Regions from separate parts of the Arthrobacter sp. B0316-1-20 genome, predicted to be linked through region 2. Evidence: riboswitches for the same ligand, from Rfam matches in the RefSeq annotation. Region 2 holds a riboswitch; each other region holds the start of a gene.
What was found. A riboswitch is a leader RNA that binds a small molecule or an ion and turns the genes downstream of it on or off. The one in region 2 is predicted to bind S-adenosylmethionine.
Positions count from the first base shown of each region.

Region 1: another riboswitch for S-adenosylmethionine. It lies ahead of AC5RW2_RS41125 (MFS transporter); the one in region 2 lies ahead of AC5RW2_RS20165 (acyl-CoA dehydrogenase family protein).
Region 3: another riboswitch for S-adenosylmethionine. It lies ahead of AC5RW2_RS25400 (O-acetylhomoserine aminocarboxypropyltransferase/cysteine synthase family protein); the one in region 2 lies ahead of AC5RW2_RS20165 (acyl-CoA dehydrogenase family protein).

Region 1 is NZ_JBNHHC010000168.1:48-3,804, forward strand. It holds partial or broken gene AC5RW2_RS41115 (FAD-binding oxidoreductase) at 1-437, opposite strand, end outside; partial or broken gene AC5RW2_RS41120 (FAD-binding oxidoreductase) at 833-1,342, opposite strand; SAM riboswitch class IV at 1,485-1,607, shown strand; gene AC5RW2_RS41125 (MFS transporter) at 1,645-2,994, shown strand; partial or broken gene bioD (dethiobiotin synthase) at 3,152-3,757, opposite strand, start outside.
Region 2 is NZ_JBNHHC010000012.1:80,394-87,529, forward strand. It holds gene AC5RW2_RS20160 (acyl-CoA dehydrogenase family protein) at 1-1,108, opposite strand, end outside; gene AC5RW2_RS20165 (acyl-CoA dehydrogenase family protein) at 1,278-2,516, opposite strand; SAM riboswitch class IV at 2,592-2,706, opposite strand; gene AC5RW2_RS20170 (zinc-binding dehydrogenase) at 2,962-3,990, shown strand; gene AC5RW2_RS20175 (CoA-binding protein) at 4,051-4,467, opposite strand; gene AC5RW2_RS20180 (alpha/beta hydrolase) at 4,606-5,904, opposite strand; gene AC5RW2_RS20185 (helix-turn-helix domain-containing protein) at 6,026-6,568, shown strand; gene AC5RW2_RS20190 (VOC family protein) at 6,738-7,103, opposite strand.
Region 3 is NZ_JBNHHC010000018.1:6,658-13,793, reverse strand. It holds gene AC5RW2_RS25410 (ArsR/SmtB family transcription factor) at 1-463, shown strand, start outside; gene malQ (4-alpha-glucanotransferase) at 505-2,625, opposite strand; SAM riboswitch class I at 2,852-2,944, shown strand; gene AC5RW2_RS25400 (O-acetylhomoserine aminocarboxypropyltransferase/cysteine synthase family protein) at 3,042-4,517, shown strand; gene AC5RW2_RS25395 (CoA-binding protein) at 4,514-5,011, shown strand; gene AC5RW2_RS25390 (Ig-like domain-containing protein) at 5,217-7,136, shown strand, end outside.

The DNA.
Region 1 (3,757 bases), on a different contig from region 2:
CGGTGCTGCAGTTCGCGGGAGAGGTCGCCGACCTCGGCGGTGACCCAGTCCTGCTTGAGCAGGCCGACGCCGTGCTCACCGGTCAGCGTCCCGCCCAGGGACCGGGCGAGTTCGAACATGCGTCCCAGCGCCTCCTTCGGGGCGCCGGTGGTGATCGACTCCCCGGGTTCGACGACGATCATCGGGTGCAGGTTGCCGTCGGCGGCGTGGGCAATCGTGTAGATCCTGACCCCGGTGTCCCGGGAAATCTCCTGGATGCCGGTGACGATCTCGGCCAGCCGGTTCCGCGGCACGCCGACGTCGCCGATGGAGGTGCGCCCCAGTTGTTGGAGCGACGGGATCGCATCCCGGCGTGCCTGCACCAGCGCTTCCGCCTGGACCGGGTCCTGGGGGACGAAGACGGATTCGGCGAACGGTTCGATGGCCTTGAGCACCACGTCGCGCTCGATTTCGGCACCGAAACGTCCGTCTGGGCCAGCAGGAAGGCACCGCCGCGCTGCCGGTGGTCCGTGCCCGTGGCCAGATCGATGGCCCCTAGGGTGGGTCCGTCGACCAGTTCCAGTAACGCCGGGGTGGCCCGCGCGGCGACGACGGCGGAGGCCGCCGCGGCTGCGCTTTCAACATCGCGGAAGTAGGCGGCGACGGTCGCAGTGGCCACCGGCATCGGCCGCAGCCGTAGGGTCGCCTCGACGACGACGCCGAGGGTGCCTTCGGAGCCGATGAACAGGGCGTTCATGTCGTAGCCGGTCACGGCCTTAATGGTTTCGGTGCCGGTAACCAGCACGCGGCCGTCGGCCAGGACAACTTTCAGGGCCAGGACGGACTCGCGGGTCACGCCATACTTGGCGCAGCGCATGCCGCCGGCATTGGTGGCGATATTGCCGCCGATGGAGCAGTAGAGCGTGCTGGCCGGATCCGGGGCATAGAAGAGTCCGAATTCGGCGGCGGCCGCGTTCAGTTCGGCGTTCAGGACGCCGGGTTCGACGACGGCGAGCTGCTCCACCGGGTCGATGCGCAGGATCCGGTTCATCCGGCTGACGTCCAGCACGATCTCCCCGGCCTGCGCCGAGGCGCCGGCGGCCAGGCCGGTGCCGGCCCCGCGGGGCACCACCGGCAGCCGGTGGGCGCTGGCCGCGCGGAGGGTATCCACCACATCCTGGAGGGACTCGGCCAGCACGACGCCGTCGGGCAGCGTCGGGGGCACATAGCCGGAGCGGTCGGTGCGGACGAGTTCAAGGTCGGCGGGATCCCGGGTAAAGCGGGGCAGCGCGGCGAAAGCGTCGGGGAGATCGGGAACCAGATTGATCGACATTGATGCGTCCTCGCTTGGATGTGCCGGCATGGAGTCCACATTCCTACGACCTGCTGCAGGGCACAAGCCCCTAGCACGGTCCGGTTTCCGAATCGAAAGTGTTGCGAAGCATTACCGTCAGGGACGGCGGATTTTGCAGTGTGACGGACCTGCCCTGCAGAATCGGTACCAGAATCAAGAGTTCCAGCCACAAGGCCCTGGCCGGCTGGACGGCAACCCTCGCCGCTGTAGTGGGGTGCCCCAGGTGACGATTCGACGCGGACCCGGCGCAGGATCGGGCGCGTAAGTATGGCGCATCGTTCCGCGGGCGCCGCGAGCCTTGAAGGTCCACCATGACTGCAACACTGCCCGCTGTCGGGGAGCGCCCTGAGAGCATCGGTACCCACATCGCCCGCAAGAAGCGGGTGCTGTCCTCCGCGTTCGTCGGCACCACTATCGAGTGGTACGACTTCTACCTCTACGGCACAGCCGCCGCGCTGATCTTCAACCAGCAGTTCTTCCCGTCCTCCACGCCGATCGGTGGCATCCTGGCCTCCTTCGCCACCTTCGCGGTGGGCTTCTTCGCCCGCCCCGTTGGCGGCATCGTGGCCGGCCAGCTGGGCGACCGGATCGGCCGCAAGTCGCTGCTGGTGATCTCGCTGCTGACCATGGGCATCGCCTCCACGGCGATCGGCCTGCTGCCGACCTTCGCGCAGGCGGGCTGGTTCGCCGTCGTCGGCCTGGTGCTGCTGCGCCTGCTGCAGGGCCTGTCCGCCGGCGCCGAGTGGGGCGGTTCCGCCCTGCTGTCCGTCGAGCACGCGCCGAGCCACCTGCGCGGTTTCTTCGGCAGCTTCACCCAGATCGGCTCCGCCGCGGGCATGCTGCTGGCCACGGGTGCCTTCGCGGTGACCCAGTCGGTGCTGGGCGCCGAGCAGTTCGCCGCCTTCGGCTGGCGCATCCCGTTCCTGCTCTCCGCCGTGCTGGTGGTGGTGGGCCTGGTGATCCGCCTGGGCGTGGATGACGCACCGGAGTTCAAGGAACTCAAGGAGGAGAAGCAGGTGGAGGCCTGGCCGGTCAAGCGAGTGCTGCGCGAACACCCGCGGGCCATCCTGATCACCATCGGCCTGCGCCTGGCCCAGCCGGCACTGTTCTTCCTCCTCACCGTCTACATCCTCAGCTACCTGAAAGAACGCCGCGACGACAGCGCCGCCGGCCTGACCGCCATCCTGATCGTTTCCGCGCTGGGCATCATCTCCGGCCCGTTCTGGGGCTGGCTCTCGGACAAGGTGGGCCGGCGCCGGATCGCCGTGAGCAGCGCCGTCGGCATAGCCGCATTCATCTGGCCGTTCTTCTGGTTCCTGGATAATGGGCCGCTGGTGCTGCTGCCGCTGGTGATGATCGTGGGCATGAACCTGCTGCACGATTCCATCTACGGACCGCAGGCGGCCTGGTTCGCGGAGCAGTTCCCCGTGCACCTGCGCTACAGCGGCGTCTCCTTCGGCTACCAGGTGGGCACCGTGCTCTCCGGCGGCCTGACCCCGTTCATCGCCGCGTCCCTGCTGGAGCTGGGCGGCAACGAGCCGTGGCTGATCTGCGGCTACCTGGTGCTGCTGGCCGGCCTGACCACCTGGGCGGCGCTGGCCGCGAAGGACCCGGCCGTCCAGGAGCGGGCGGCGCTGGCAGAGCGGCGCGTCGCCGCCTGACGCCCTCAGGCTCGACGCCGGCACTCGGGTTCCCCCGGCAGACGGAACCTAAGTGCCGGCGTCGTCATTTAATGCACCTTCCCCTCCCGCTGACTTTGCGCGAAACGCACGAATGGGCGCTTAAATGAACGTGTGCTGCGGAGTGAACGGGGGCAGGTCAGCGGGAGGGGGCGAGCCCACTGAGCCATTGCGGGGCGAGGCTTTGGAAGACGCGGGGCTCCAGAGCGGGCGCGCCGGCGGGGATGGCACCGGCCAGCGGCACGTGCAGGCCGCGCAGGTACTCGGCATTGCTGGCTTCCACCTCGTCCGGTTCCTCGGGCCACGCGCCGATCACCACGCCCGCCACCGCCAGCCCGCGCCGGTCCAGCGCCTCCAGTGTGAGCAGGCAGTGGTTGAGGGTTCCCAGGCCGCTGCGGGCGACGACGATGACGCCTACGGTCAGGGCGGATGGCGGGTCGGAGCGGGTGCCGGCCCCGCCGCTGAGGTCCGCCGCGAGGTCCGCCAGCGTATGCCTGGCCGAGTCCAGTTCGACCAGCAAGCCGCCGGCGCCCTCCACCAGCACGTGGTTGTGGGTTGCGGCGAGCTGCCGGATCCGGTCCACATGAACCTCCAGGCCGGGCAGCCGGGCGTCCTCGCGGAGGGCGGCGGCCACCGGGGCCATCGGTGCCCGCAGCCGGGCGCCGTCGGAAACCGCCGCCAGGCCGGCCAGGCGCCGCACTTCGTCCGAGTCGCCAGGCTCGCCGTCCTCGACTCCGGTTTGGGC
Region 2 (7,136 bases):
TGGCGACTGTGCGGGCGTTGCGCCAGTGCCGGTCCAGCGCCTTGCCGGTGCTGGTGGAGGAGGCGCCGAGCGCGTTGAAGAGGGCGCCCGCGGCGTTCGGGACCAAGGCGCTGAGCACAATCTGCGCCCGGCCCGATTCCAGTTCGACGGCGATGTTGGCCGCCTTCTCGGCATCGGCGCCTGACTGCCGCGAGGCAAAGGCGCGGTCCAGGCTGCGGGCAACGCCGAGGGTGGTTGCCTTCGCGGCATAGGATGTGGCGCTGATTTCGCCGACCACTTGGAGGACCTGCGCGTCGTGCCGGACCAGCGGGGCGTTTCCGTGGCCGAACACCCGCTTGCGGTCCCGCACGTTCTCTGCGGCTTCGCTGGTGACGGCCTGGGCGATGCCGGCCAGGGTCACCAGCAGGATGTGCTGGTAGAGCGCCGTCTGGTACGGGAAGCGGTCGGCGAAGGCGGACACGTTGGCCGGGTCCACCACCGCGTCGGTAAACACGGTGGTGCCGCTGCCGGTGAGCCGCTGGCCGAAACCGTCCCAGTCGTCGAAGGTTTCCACGCCCGGCGTCTTGGTGGAGATGATCACCGAGACATCGGAGCCGTCCGGGCGCTTGGCGGTGACATCGATCCAGTCCGCGAAGATGGTGCCGGTGGTGTAGAACTTGCGGCCGTTCAGCAGCAGCTTGCCGCCGGTCTCGGACAGCACGGTGGCGGTTCCCCCGGCGCCCGGTTCGGTCCAGGCGTTGCCGGCCAGCTCGCCGGATGCGAAGCGCCGCAGCCAGGCGCCGCGGTCCGAGGTGCGCCCGTGGTGGTACAGGTTCTCCTCCACCAAGGCGATGTGCGAACGCAGCGCCTGCGGAATGTTGCTGTCCGCGGCGGCGAGCTCGATCAGGAGCCGGGTGAACTCTTCCCAGTCCAGCCCGTCGCCGCCGAACTCGGCCGGAATCCGGGCGGCGCCGAAGCCGGCGTCCTTCAGCCAGCCGATCTGTTCAAACGGCAGCTCGCGGGTGAGCTCGCGGCTTACCGCCCCGGCGGCGATGCGCGCGAAGATCGGACGGTATTTGGCGGCCGCGGCGTCGAAGGCCGTGGCGAGGTTGTCGAGTGTTTCAGTCATGGTGGTTCTCCTGGAGGTCCGGCCGTGAGGGCGTCAGATGGGGCGCCCGGGTTGGGGGCAGCGGTGATGGGGCCCGCGGGTTGGGGCCATCGGTGATGGGCCCGCGGATGGCGGGCAGTCATGAGGCGACCCGCGGGCTGCGGGCAGGGTGGGCGGCGTCCTGCTCCGCTCAGGTGTAGAGCGAAATCGGCTGGACGTCGCCGAGCAGGTAGTTGGCGCCGACCTCGACCTTCTTGTAGTCGACCGGGTCGTGCAGGGTGTGCGTGCGGATGTTGCGCCAGAAAATGTCCAGCCCGACCTCGGTTTTCGCGGAGGACGAGCCGGTGGTCTCGAAGATGCGGTTCGCCACGTCCACCCCCACCTCGGTCGACACGACCTTGAGCCTCGCAATTTCGAGCGCGAGGTCCGCCCGGGCTTCGGCGCTCAGCTGCGCGCCGGCGGCAATAACAGCGTCGAACCTGGCGTTCGTCCGGTCGGCCAGGGCCTCCACCGCGGCGACCCGCGACACCAGCTCGCCATAGACCCGCTGGGTCAGCGGGTCCTGGGCATAGGTCTCCTGCGCGCTGAGGAACCAGGAGTTCCGGCGCGCCAGCGTGATCCGGCGCCCGCGGTCCAGCGCCCCCTGCGCGATGCCCAGGTAGAGGTTGCCGAAAACCAGCTGGATGTACGGGGTAACCAGCGTGGAGAAAGGCTCCTCCCCCACCTCACCGATGATGTCCGCGGCGGTGACCTGCACGCCGTCGTACTTCACCGAACCACTGGCCGAGAGCCGCTGGCCGAGCGCATCCCAGTCCCCGAGGTATCCGATGCCCGTTCGGTCATGCTCCAGCGCGAGGGCCAGGAACTTGCCCCGCTCGGGTCCGGCCGCGATCACGGCATTGACCAGAATGGCGTCGCCGACGGAAGCGCCGGTGGAGAAGTGCTTGGTGCCGTTCAGCCGGAAGCCGTCGCCGTCGGGAACCAGTTCCAGATTCGGGTCCACCGGGTTCACGGAGTCGCCCCAGGACCAGCGGCCCCGCGCGGAGCGGCGGAGCAGTCGTTCCTGGACCTGCGCATCACCGTAGAACACGACGGCGCCCAGGTTGGCGTAGTGGTAACCGAGTATTTGCGCGATCGACGCGTCCGTGCGGGCCAGGATGCGCACGGCGTGCAGCGCGCTCTCCCAGTGCCCGCCCTCGCCGCCCCATTCGGCCGGGATAATCAGGTTGAGCAGGCCCGAGTTGCGCAGCAGCTCCACCTCGGCGTGCGGGTCGGCGTTGCGTCGGTCGCGCTCCAGCACGTCCGGGGCCAGCGCGGCGGCAACGCCTTCGGCTACTTGCTGCCATCGGGCCAGTTCCTCGGCGGTAGCCTGTCCGGCCCACGGGGCTCGGCGGGTTTGCGGGTTGTTGGCGGTCACGACGGCGGTCATGTTGGCTCCTCACGGCGGGGCTCCCATCCGGACCCGCGGCGCAGCAACCGTCACGGTTGGGGCGCAGCCCGGAGGGGGCCGTACTTGCCGGGCACGGTGTTGTGCGCGGCCGGATCCTCATCTGGGGCACCCCGCTACGGGAGAGGGTTGCCGCCCAACCAGCCAGAGCTTGTCGTTGGGACTCTTGATCTCGGAGTCGAGTATGCCGGGGCCGATCCGGCGCAGGGAAGCACATGACAGGCCATGACATTCTGCTGCCGTTTGTTACGGAAACCGCTTCTGATGACGACGACGGCCCGTCGCCCCAGCCGGCTCCGGGGGCTGGGGCCGGCAGGCTTCCGCCCGGCTCCACGGGCTGGGGCTGCAGGCTTCCGCCCGGCGCATTGAGCCGTGCGCATTCCTCTGCGCGGCTGTCCCCTACTGGCCTGGTTACGAGGGGACTACCGTGGAGGTGCACTGCCAATATGGCCGGGCCGGGACGGGCACCGTCCGCTGGCCGTCGTACGGGAGGTTCATCATGAAGGCATGGCAATTTGTCGGCACGAAGAAGCCGCTGGAGCTTAATGAGGTTCAGGAACCCCACGCTGGCCCCGGTGAAGTGGTCGTCGACGTCAAGGCGTCGGGGGTCTGTCATTCGGACGTCTCGACGCTCGATGATCCGGGATGGATGGCGCTGTTCCAGCACGGCCTGCCCCGCACCATGGGCCATGAATCCGCCGGCGTTATCAGCGAGGTCGGCGAGGGCATGGACCATTGGAAGATTGGCGACCGCGTAGGCCTCTCTCCGGTGATGTCGGACGGGGACGCATTGGGTTACGGGAAGTGGGATGGAGGCTTCGCCGCCAAGCTTCGCGCGACCGACGACAATCTCGTCGCCTTGCCCGACGAAGTGCCGTTCGACCTCGGCGCCATGGCGACCGACGCCGGCTTGACCGCCTACCATGCCATGATGGCGGTCGGCGGGGCGAAGAACGGCATGAAGGTCGGCGTCATCGGCTTGGGCGGACTGGGCTATATCGGTGCACGCTGTGCCGCGTTGGTCGGCGCCGAGGTGTACGGCGCCGAGGTCAATCCGGAAACCCAGAAACTGGCCGACGAGATCGGATTGGCTGGCGTCGGCGCCTCGATCGAAGAGTTCAAGGACAAAAACCTGGAGCTGATCGTTGACTACGCCGGCTTCGGCACCACGACCTCGGCCGCCATCGAAACCCTCGCTGAGTTCGGCACCCTGGTTCAGGTGGGCATGGGCCGGTTGGAATCGACCATCAATACCTACCCGATCATCATCAACCAGCTCTCCATCAGGGGCTCAAAGTCCGGCACCAAGGAGGATCTTGCCGGCATCTACGAGCTGATGAAGAGCGGTCAGCTCAAGCCACCCATGAACCACATCAAGCATGCCGACATTCCCGGCGCAATCGACAAGCTTCGCGCGGGAGGTGTAGTCGGCCGCTTCATCGCCATGTACGAGTGATGCGGGGACTCGAGGCGGTCCGAAGGCGGGGCAGGGCTGACCGTAGCCCGTGAGCTGCTGTTACAGCCCGAAGCGCGGGGCCTCGATGGCCGGGCAGGTATCCATGACGACGTCCAGCCCGGCCGCCTTGGCCTTTTCCGCGGCGGCTTCGTCGATCACGCCCAACTGGAGCCACACCGCCTTGGCACCGACTTCGATGGCCTGGTCCACCACCGGGCCGACCTTCTGCGAGTTTACGAAGCAGTCCACCACGTCGATCTCGCCGGGAATGTCCCCGAGCTTTTGGTAACCGGTCAGGCCGAGGACGTCGTCGCCCTGCAGGTTGACGGGGACGACTTCCATGTCCAGCTGGTCCATCAGGTACCGGGAGATGCGCATGGCCACCCGGTGCGGGTTCGTGGACAGGCCGACGACTGCCCAGCGGCCGGGGGTTTCCAGCAGCCGCCGGACGACTTCAGGGTCATTCTGGTGTGCCATGGCTCGACCCTACCCGCGACTCTTCGGCACCGGAACCGCCGCTGGCCCTCTCCCCCTCAGCCGCCCTCATCGAGGAGTCGGCAGGCGCCCTCAAACCGTCGGTTTAAGGGCGTCAGCTGAACAGTCGATGGTTTGGGGCTAGCCGGCCAACCGGGCCGCCGCTGCGTCGGCGTGCTCCGCCACCCAGTTCCCCACCAGTTCCAGCACTTCAGCGTCCACGGGCTCGCGGATCTGGCGCTTGTAGTCGGAGAGGGTCGGAACCTTCGGGTCGCGGCGCAGCAGGTGCGACAGGTCCTCGATCTTCCTCGTGGTCACCGGGCCGGGGACGGTGGCCGCGATGATGTCCAGGTCGGCCGGGTCCACCTGTACGTCCTTGGTGCCCGTGATGGCCAGCACCGGCATGTGCAGGCGCTCCAAGTTCGGAACGGGGTCGAAGTCGAGGAACTCCCGATGCCAGAGCGCATTGATCTTACGGCCCTGCATGCGCACCACGTCCTCGGTGGTGGCCCGAAGTTTTTCCACCGACTTCGCCTGCACCTTAACCAGGTCCTGGCGGAAAAGCTTCAGCAGCAAGCGCGGGAAGGCGGGCAGCGAGTCGCTGATCTGGGCCGTCTGCCACCTGCCTGTCTCAAAGCCTGTCTGCGCCGAGGCTGAAAGCAGCACAGCCCCGTCCACCCGGGTACCGGGCTCTGCCGCCACGGCCGCCGCGTGGTAGCTGCCTTCGCTGTGGCCGACCAGGAATACCGGGAGGCCCGCGGCCTTCCGGGCGGCCATCCAGCGGAGGGCGGCCGCGGCGTCGTCGCTGTTCTGACGGAAGCCGGCCGCCCAGAAGGATCCTTCCGAGTCGCCGGTACCGCGCTTGTCGTAGCGCAGCGACGCGATGCCGTGGTTGGCAAGCGCCATCGCCAGGTCACGGCTGATGCCCAACGGCATCCGTTTGTGGTCGGCATTGCGGTCGATCGGTCCCGAGCCGGGCAGGATCAGCGCGGCGCCGCGGACCGTTCCGGCCGGTTCAGCCCAGGTTCCCGTCAGCTGAACGGTCCCGGACGGGAAGCTGACCACTTCTTCGGTGAACGCCTGACCGGCGGGCAGGCCGGCGGCCTTCCGGATCCGGGCCGCAACATCCTCGGCATCGGGAAGCGACACGACCACCCGGGCGTACTTTTGCCCGTCCAGGTCAAGCTGAACTGCCGGGGTGCCGCGGCGGGCGACGGCGAGGGTCTTGCCGCGGCCGCGCCACGTTCCCACCCGAGTCCGTCCCGGGATCGCAAGCCCGGGAGCCCGCAGGCCGTGGACGCCGTCGAACGCATCCGCGAGCACCCGGACGGAGGTCACCGCGGACAGCGGGAATCGCTGGTCGCCGAGCAGCCCCGCAACTTTCTCGACTCGATCCAGCTCCAGCAGAACCTCCTTGTTCTCCACCACTATCGCCGCCACCGCGCCTCCCTTCGGGTCGTTTATTGCTCGTGTCTTGGTCGTTTGGTCGCCCACTTGGGTTACCGGACAGTACGATTATTATCAGTTGTAGGAACAATGTCAACTATGAGAACGTTGAGCCATGTCCTCCTCACAGAGCGCCGACCTGATCCTGCACCCCGTACGCCTGCGGATCGTCCAGACGCTGCTGGGCAACCGTGCGCTGACCACGGCGGAGATCTCCGCCGAACTCCCCGACATTCCCACCGCGACGCTTTACCGGCACATAAGCACGCTCTCCAAGGCCGGCGTGCTGGCGGTGGCCCAGGAGAGACCGGTTCGCGGCACCACCGAACGTACCTTTCGACTGGACGTAGCCAGGAGTTCAGTGGCCGAGGACGATCTGGCGTCCATGACGGCCGATGACCACCGGCGCGGCTTCATGGCCTTTGCGGCCGGGCTGCTGGGTGCCTTCGACCAATACATCTCCGGGGGGAATCCGGACTTCGTGCGCGACGGGGCCGGTTACCGGCAGACCGCCCTCTGGATGACGGACGAAGAGTTCGAGGATTTCACCTCCGCCATCAGGGCTGCCGCAGAGAAGGTGGCGGCCAACGGCCCTGAAGAGGGGCGGCACCGCCGTTTGTTCTCCACGGTCCTCATCCCGGCGGATCCGCCGGGATGACTGACCGCCCCGCCGGGCCCGCACCGGGAGCAACGTCCACATCGGCGGCACATGGGCGGGAGGAGACGGCGGCGTCGTCGGCTGGCTATGAAAGGAGGCAGCGACGCCGGCGACACCCTAGCGAACGGGGGCATCGCCGTCGTGATGACCCCGAGAGGGCGGGCCGGCGTTACGCGTCCCAGCAGAGGCAGAAGGGGTGTCCGGCGGGGTCGGCGTACACCTGGAACCCCGAGGCGGACGCCGGGTCATCGGCCGACTTCAGCAGCTTGGCACCCAGGGACGTCGCCTGTTCATGGGCGGCCGCGAGATCATCTATGTAGAGGTCCAGGTGGATCTGCTGCGGCGTCCCGTCCGGCCAGTCGGGCGGAATGTGGTTGGGCGCAAGCTGGAATCCCAGCCGCGATTCGCCGTCCACCATGACCGTGTGCCAGTCGTCTTCGGCCTCGACCGTCCCGTCCAAGAGGCCGGCCCAGAAGGTGCTCTCCGCCGCGAGGTCGGCGGCGTCGAACACGATGATCTGTCTGCTGATTTTCATGCGGTCATCCTGCCACTGAGCCGAAGTTGCGTC
Region 3 (7,136 bases), on a different contig from region 2:
CGAGGTGTTCAAGAGCCTGCACCCCAGCGTCCGTCCCACACCCACCGGCCTGGAAATCATGCGCGGCTGCGAGGCGGACGATGTGCCCGAACCCGGCGGCGGGCTGCTGCTGGTGCCGAACGCGTTCGTCTGGCCCAACACCTTGGTGCTCAACGTCCGGCCGTTCGTGCCCACGCTGACGTACGCGCCGCGCGGCGTCGGCCGGCTCTGGGAGGCAAGCCGCGAGGCGACGCACAGCCCGGTCGCACGGCTGCTCGGCAAGACCCGTGCGCAGATCCTCGCGCAACTCGATGTACCGATGACGACGACGCAGCTCGCCCGCTGCTTGGACCTCGCCGCCGGGACGGTCAACGAGCATCTGAAAGTGATGTCCGACAGCGGCCTGGCCGCCACCATGCGGTCCGGCCGCGAAGTGTTCTACCGGAGGGCAGAAACCGGCGAGGCGCTGCTGGCCCGCTTGTGACGCCGCGCGCCGGCCCGCCTACCGTTCGCGCGCCGACCCGCCTACCGTTCCCGCATGGTGCGAGCCAGTGACTGAAACCGCTGGTTGCCGGGCAGGTCCTCGATCAAAATGGGCTCGCCATGCGGTCCGGCCAGCGGAATGCGCCAGTTGGGATATTCGTCCGCGGTGCCCGGCTGGTTCTGGGTCCGCCGCTCCCCCACGGCATCCGTGAGGGCAACTCCCAGCAACACCGACGGGGTCTGCGCGATGAACGCGTGCAGCGCCTCAACGGTGGGTTGTACAGCTGCGCTGCCGACGCCGCCGTCGTTCTTGGAAGCAGCCGGAACCCGCGAGCGCACCAGCGAGAGCACGGAGTCCTGCGCTGCTTGGTCCAGGGCGCGCTCCTCCTCCACCGGCCGGTTCAGCAGGCCCAGTGATTCGCGCAGCGTCACGTGCTCGCCCGCGAGGTAGCCGGCTGTGGGCGGCAGGTCGTGGGTGGTGACGCTGGTGAGGCAGAAGCGGCGGTAGCTCTCCGGCGGGCGCGGGTTGGCGCCGTCGTACTCGAACCACAGAATGGAGGTGCCCAAAATGCCGCGCTCGGCCAGGTAGTCCTGTACCCCGGGTTCGAAGACACCAAGGTCCTCGCCAACAACGACGACGCCGGCCCGTTCGGCTTCCAGCGCCAGGATGCCGATCAGAGCCTCGTGGTCGTAATAGACGTAGGCGCCTTCGCCCGGCGGCCCGCCGACGGGGATCCACCACAGCCGGAACAGGCCGAGGATGTGGTCTATGCGGATGCCTCCGGCGTGCCGCAGGATGGTCCGCAGCATGTCCCGGTAGGCGGCATAGCCGGATTCGGCGAGGCGGCGGGGATGCCAGGGGGGCTGGGACCAATTCTGGCCCTGCTGGTTGAACATGTCCGGCGGCGCGCCCACCGATACACCGGGGGCCAAGACATCCTGCAACGACCACGCGTCGGCTCCTGAAGGGTGGACGCCGACTGCAAGATCATGCACGATGCCGATGTTCATTCCCGCGTCGATTGCCCGGCGCTGCGCGGTCTCGAGTTGCTCGTCGCACAGCCACTGCAGCCACTGGTGGAATTCGATGCGGTCTTTCAGCGCGGTGCGCTGCGATTCGATGTACGCCGGGTCGGACCACTCGGGCGCGCCGGCCGGGAGAGTCTCGGTGAGGGCACACCACAAGGCAAAGCGCTCCAGCCCCTCGCCTTCCTGCGCGCGGAAGGCTTCGAATAACTGTTGCCGTTCAGTGGACCTGGGCACCGCGAAGACCGCTTCCAGCGCCTGCAGCTTCGCGGCAAAAATGGGGTCACGATCCAGAATATCGGCGTTCAGGTTGGCGTCCCGGAACCTGTTGACCATGGGGACGTCGCGGGCTTCGGGAACGTCCTCCACCCGCAGATACAGCGGATTGAAGAATCGGCGCGTCGCCGGCAGGTAGGGCGAGGGCTCCACCGGCGGCTTCGGCTGTGCTGCGTGCAGTGGATTAATCAGCACGAAGCCGGCACCTTGGGAGGCGGCCGTTTCGGCAAGGCGGGCGAGGTCGTCCAAGTCGCCGACGCCCCAGGACGACCGCGAGCGAACGGAGTACAGCTGAGCCATCAAGCCCCACGTCCGGGTAAGCCGGTCGGCGGTGGTGAGCCGCTGCGGAGTGACCACGAGCGTGCACTGCGTCCAGTTGCCGGAGGGTTCCGAGGCCTCGCCGCCGGCGCCATGCTCGTCCACCTCCAGGGCCTCGTGCAGTTCCAGAGTGTGCCAGCCGAGCGGGAGGTCAGCCGGCACAACGGCGGCCAGTCGAACGTGCGGGTCACCCTCCGCGTCCTCCGCCCCGCCGGCCACCACCTGCACCGCGCGCCGCGATCCGTCCTCCAACAAAACCCTCACCTGCGGGCGGCTACCGGCACGGACATTGACCGGAACCTCGGTAGCAGTACCTTGGCGCATGACGACGGCGGGCGGCAGCGTGGCTTGTGACGGAGCCAGTTCCGCGGCCCTCAAGGAGGTAGTGACGTCGTCGTCCGTTGTGCAGGGGACGCCCAGCGCGGTGAGGACGGAAACCAGCGTTGCCGGGCTGACTTCCTTCTCCCCGCCGTCCCAACCGCGGAAAGTAATGCCTACGCCGTGTTCCTGTGCGAGGCGCTGCAGCGCCGTGAGGTCAGCCATGACCCCAATCTACGTGAATTGGCCGCAGGCCGCTTTGGTTGACGAGTGCCCGAACCAGGGGGCTTTGAGTAAGTCCGGGGCCGGTACCGAGTGGTTTCAGACCGGTCGAAAGAGATGGTTTCCGCCGCACCCAAGCCGGGCACCGCCGTCGTACTGGGAATGCAAGGCAGCACGCAACGCGGCTCAACAATTTTGGCCGCGGCGGCGGAAGTTGCGAGAATGGACGGGACCATCCCGAGCGGTTGAGAGATCTGGCTCTTTGACACCGCAGCAACCATCCGGCCCGCCGGAAAGGTGCTACCGCCAGAAGCGATGGAGAGAGCGCAAGCAATCTTTGATCCGGATGGCGCCGCCGCATCCGGTCGCGCCGCAGGACCGTCATTGCCTCGGGAACCTAAGTTTGAAGGAGCTGCCTGATGGCTGAACGCACATTCGGTTTCCGCACCCGTGCCCTGCACGCCGGCGGCACGCCCGACGCCGAGCACGGCGCGCGGGCCGTACCGATCTACCAGAGCACGTCGTTCGTGTTCAAGGACACCGACGACGCCGCGAACCTCTTCGCGCTGCAGAAGTACGGCAACATCTACTCGCGCATCGGCAACCCCACGGTGGCCGCGTTCGAAGAGCGCATCGCCTCGCTCGAGGGCGGCATCGGCGCGGTGGCAACATCGTCGGGCATGGCCGCCGAGTTCATCACCTTCGCGGCGTTGGCCGGCGCGGGCGACCACATTGTCGCCTCGTCCAAGCTCTACGGCGGCACCATCACTCAGCTGGACGTGACGCTGCGCCGGTTCGGCGTGGAAACCACGTTCGTCGACTCCACCGACCCGGCCGACTTCGCCGCGGCCATCGGAGAGAACACCAAGGCCGTCTACACCGAGATCGTGGCGAACCCGTCCGGCGACATCGCCGACCTGGCCGGCCTGGCCGCGGTGGCTCACGACGCCGGTATCCCCCTGGTAGTGGACGCTACCCTGAGCACTCCCTACCTGATCCGGCCGATTGAGCACGGCGCGGACATCGTGATCCACTCCGCCACCAAGTTCTTGGGCGGGCACGGCACCACCCTGGGCGGCGTGGTCGTCGAGTCCGGTCGCTTCAACTGGGGCAACGGCAAGTTCCCGCAGATGACCGAGCCGGTGGCCAGCTACGGCAATGTGTCCTGGTGGGGCAACTTCGGCGAATACGGCTTCCTCACCAAGCTGCGCTCCGAGCAGCTGCGCGACATCGGACCGTCGCTGTCCGCGCAGTCCGCGTTCCAGCTGCTGCAGGGCGTGGAAACGCTGGCGCAGCGGATGGACGAGCACCTGGCCAACGCCCGCAAGGTGGCCGAGTGGCTGGAAGCCGACGAACGGGTTTCCTGGGTCAGCTATGCAGGCCTGCCCGCGCACCCGCACTATGAGCGCGGCCGGAAGTACCTGCCGAAGGGCGTGGGCTCCGTGTTCAGCTTCGGCGTCAAGGGCGGACGCGAGGCCGGTCAGAAGTTCATCGAGTCGCTGCAGCTGGCCAGCCACCTGGCCAACATCGGCGACGCCCGCACCCTGGTGCTGCACCCCGGATCGACCACGCACCAGCAGCTCACCGCCGACCAGCTGGTCGCGGCCGGAGTGCCCGAGGACCTGATCCGCATCTCCGTGGGCCTGGAAGACGTGGACGATATCCTCTGGGACCTCGACCAAGCGCTGGCTCTCTCGCAGCAGGCCGGCGCCGAGCACGGCCCCAGCCGCGACCATGAGGACGACACGTTCGATACCTCCGAGTTCGCCTCGCCCAGCTACGCCGGCGAGTCGTGCACCATCCCGGCCGCACGTGCCGCGCGAACGGAGCCGGGAACCCGTGTGGTCGAGTCAGTGGAAGAACTGATCGAAGCCGAAGAAGGAGCCGCCAAGTGACCGCGACACCAGAACGCACGTGGGTGGGACCGTCTGCCCCCGAACGGCTGAACATCCTGCGCAACACCAAGTCGATCGCCATCGTCGGCGCTTCGGACAAGCCAAGCCGGGCCAGCTACTTCGTCTCCACGTACCTGCTCTCCAGCTCGCCGTACAAGGTCTACTTCGTGAACCCGGTGGCCAAGGAGATCCTGGGCCAGCCGGTATACAAGTCGCTGGCCGACCTGCCTGAGGCCCCGGACCTGGTGGACGTGTTCCGCAAGCACGACGACCTGCCCACCGTGCTGGAGGAAACCCTGGCCGTCGGTGCCAAGACCATCTGGCTGCAGCTGGGCTCCTGGCACGAGGAGGTTGCGGCCAAGGCCGAGGCCGCCGGCCTGAACGTGGTGATGGACCGTTGCGTGAAGATTGAGCACGCTCGCTTCCACGGCGGACTCCACCTGGCCGGCTTCGACACCGGAGTGATCTCCTCCAGGCGGCAGCTGACTGCGTAACGGCTCACCGGAGGCCGCCGGCCAGCAAAAGCCCGCGACGGCCAGCAGGAGCCCGTCCCTCGTCCCCGCCTTCCCCTGGAAGAGCAGCGACGCGGGGCGGGCTTTTTTGCTGCGCGGAAGCTGATGGACAAGCCTTCAAGGATTTCCCCAAGGTCCTCATCGGATGCTGTGGCCAGCCACACATCACACGACTAGGGGAGTCATCATGTTCAAGAAATCCGCCCATCCGAAACACAGGAGGGGCACCGAACGTGCCCAAAGGGGGAAGCCATCCGTCCCCCAAAAAGTCACAGCCGGGCTGGCTGCGCTGGTGCTGGGCGCGGGCGTGCTGCCCTCAGCCTTGGCTCCCGCGGCGTTGGCAGCGCCGGTGGGCCAGGGCCTGACCCTCAATGCCGGGGACATGAGGTTCATCCTGAAGCAAATCAAGATCGCGGAGAACCACGCCACCAAGGAAGATGCCAACGGCAAGCCGGTCCCGGGCCAGCCGCTCCTCGGCTCCGGGCCCAACCAGATCGCCAATCCGCTGTTGCCTTATGGGCTGCGCACTGTGGACGGAACTGATAACAACCTAGTGCCCAATCAGGGGCACTACGGTTCCTCCAGCCTGCCGTTCCCGCGGCTGGCAGAACCGGAGTGGCGGACCGCTTCCGGGGGACAGTCGTACAAGTCGGTCAACGTCCCGCTGATGCGTGACACCGACCCGCGTTTTATCAGCAATGTCATTGTGGATCAGACCTCCAGCAATCCGGCCGCGATCGCTGCTGCCGGCAAGGCGCACCGGACGGTGAACGACGGACCGACGGCGGTTCCCTGCGACGCCGATAACCTGCCCCAAGACTGCGTGCCCGAGGGCGAGACACTCGACATCCCGAATGTCACCACGGACTTTGGGCTTTCGCCGCCATACAACGGCTTCTTCGCCCTGTTCGGCCAGTTCTTCGATCACGGCATCGATTTCACCAAGAAGACGAGCAACGTCGTGATGATGCCTCTGTTACCGGGCGATCCACTGTACGAGGAGGGCTCACAGACGAACTTCATGATGCTCAACCGGGCGGAGAACCAGCCCGGGCCCGACGGCGTGCTCGGCACGCCGGACGATATCCAGGACGCCACAAACACGGATTCCCCGTGGGTGGACCAGAGCCAGACGTACTCCTCGAACCCCTCCCACCACGTCTTCCTTCGCGAGTACGAGCTGAACGAAAACGGCGATCCGGTCTCGACCGGCGAACTGCTTGAGGGCGGCCCAGGCGGTATGGCGACCTGGGCAGATATCAAGGACCAGGCCGCGTCCCTGCTCGGCCTGAAGCTCTCCGACAAGGACGTCGTGAACATCCCGATGCTGGCCACTGACCAGTACGGCCGATACCTGCGCGGCCCTAACGGCTTGCCGCAGTACATCACCCAGGACAAACAATTCGTGGAAGGAAACCTGGAAGATCCCGTGGCGCCGCCCGCCAATGTCCAGCGGATTGGCATCGCGTTCTTGGACGACATCTCCCACAACGCGGCACCATTCGACTCGCGAGGCGCGGCCCTGACAGCCGACGGCGACACCGACATCACCCCCACAACCGAACCGCAGGCCGCTGGCACCTACGACGACGAAATGCTCAACGCGCACTTCATCGCCGGTGACGGCCGCGTGAACGAGAACATTGGACTTACCGCCGTCCACCAGGTCTTCCATTCGGAGCACAACCGGTTGGTCACCTACATGGAGGACCTGCTGACGTCCTTGAACTTGGACCTGAACGAGTGGAAGCTCCCCAACGGCGAATGGAACGGTGAGCGTCTCTTCCAGGCCGCCCGGTTCGTCACGGAGATGGAGTACCAGCACATCGTCTTCGAGGACTTCGCACGGAAGATCCAGCCAGGCATCAATCCGTTCAACGTCTTCACCCAGTCCGACACGGGCATCGACCCGGCGATCCATGCGGAGTTCGCGCACGCGACCTACCGTTTCGGACACTCGATGCTGACCGACACGGTTGACCGGAAGACCAACAACGGCGCCGATATTGGCCTCCCGCTGCTGGACGCGTTCCTTAATCCGCCCGCCTACTACGCCAACGGCGACAGCACGATGACGCCAGAGCAGGCCGCCGGCGCGATTGCCATG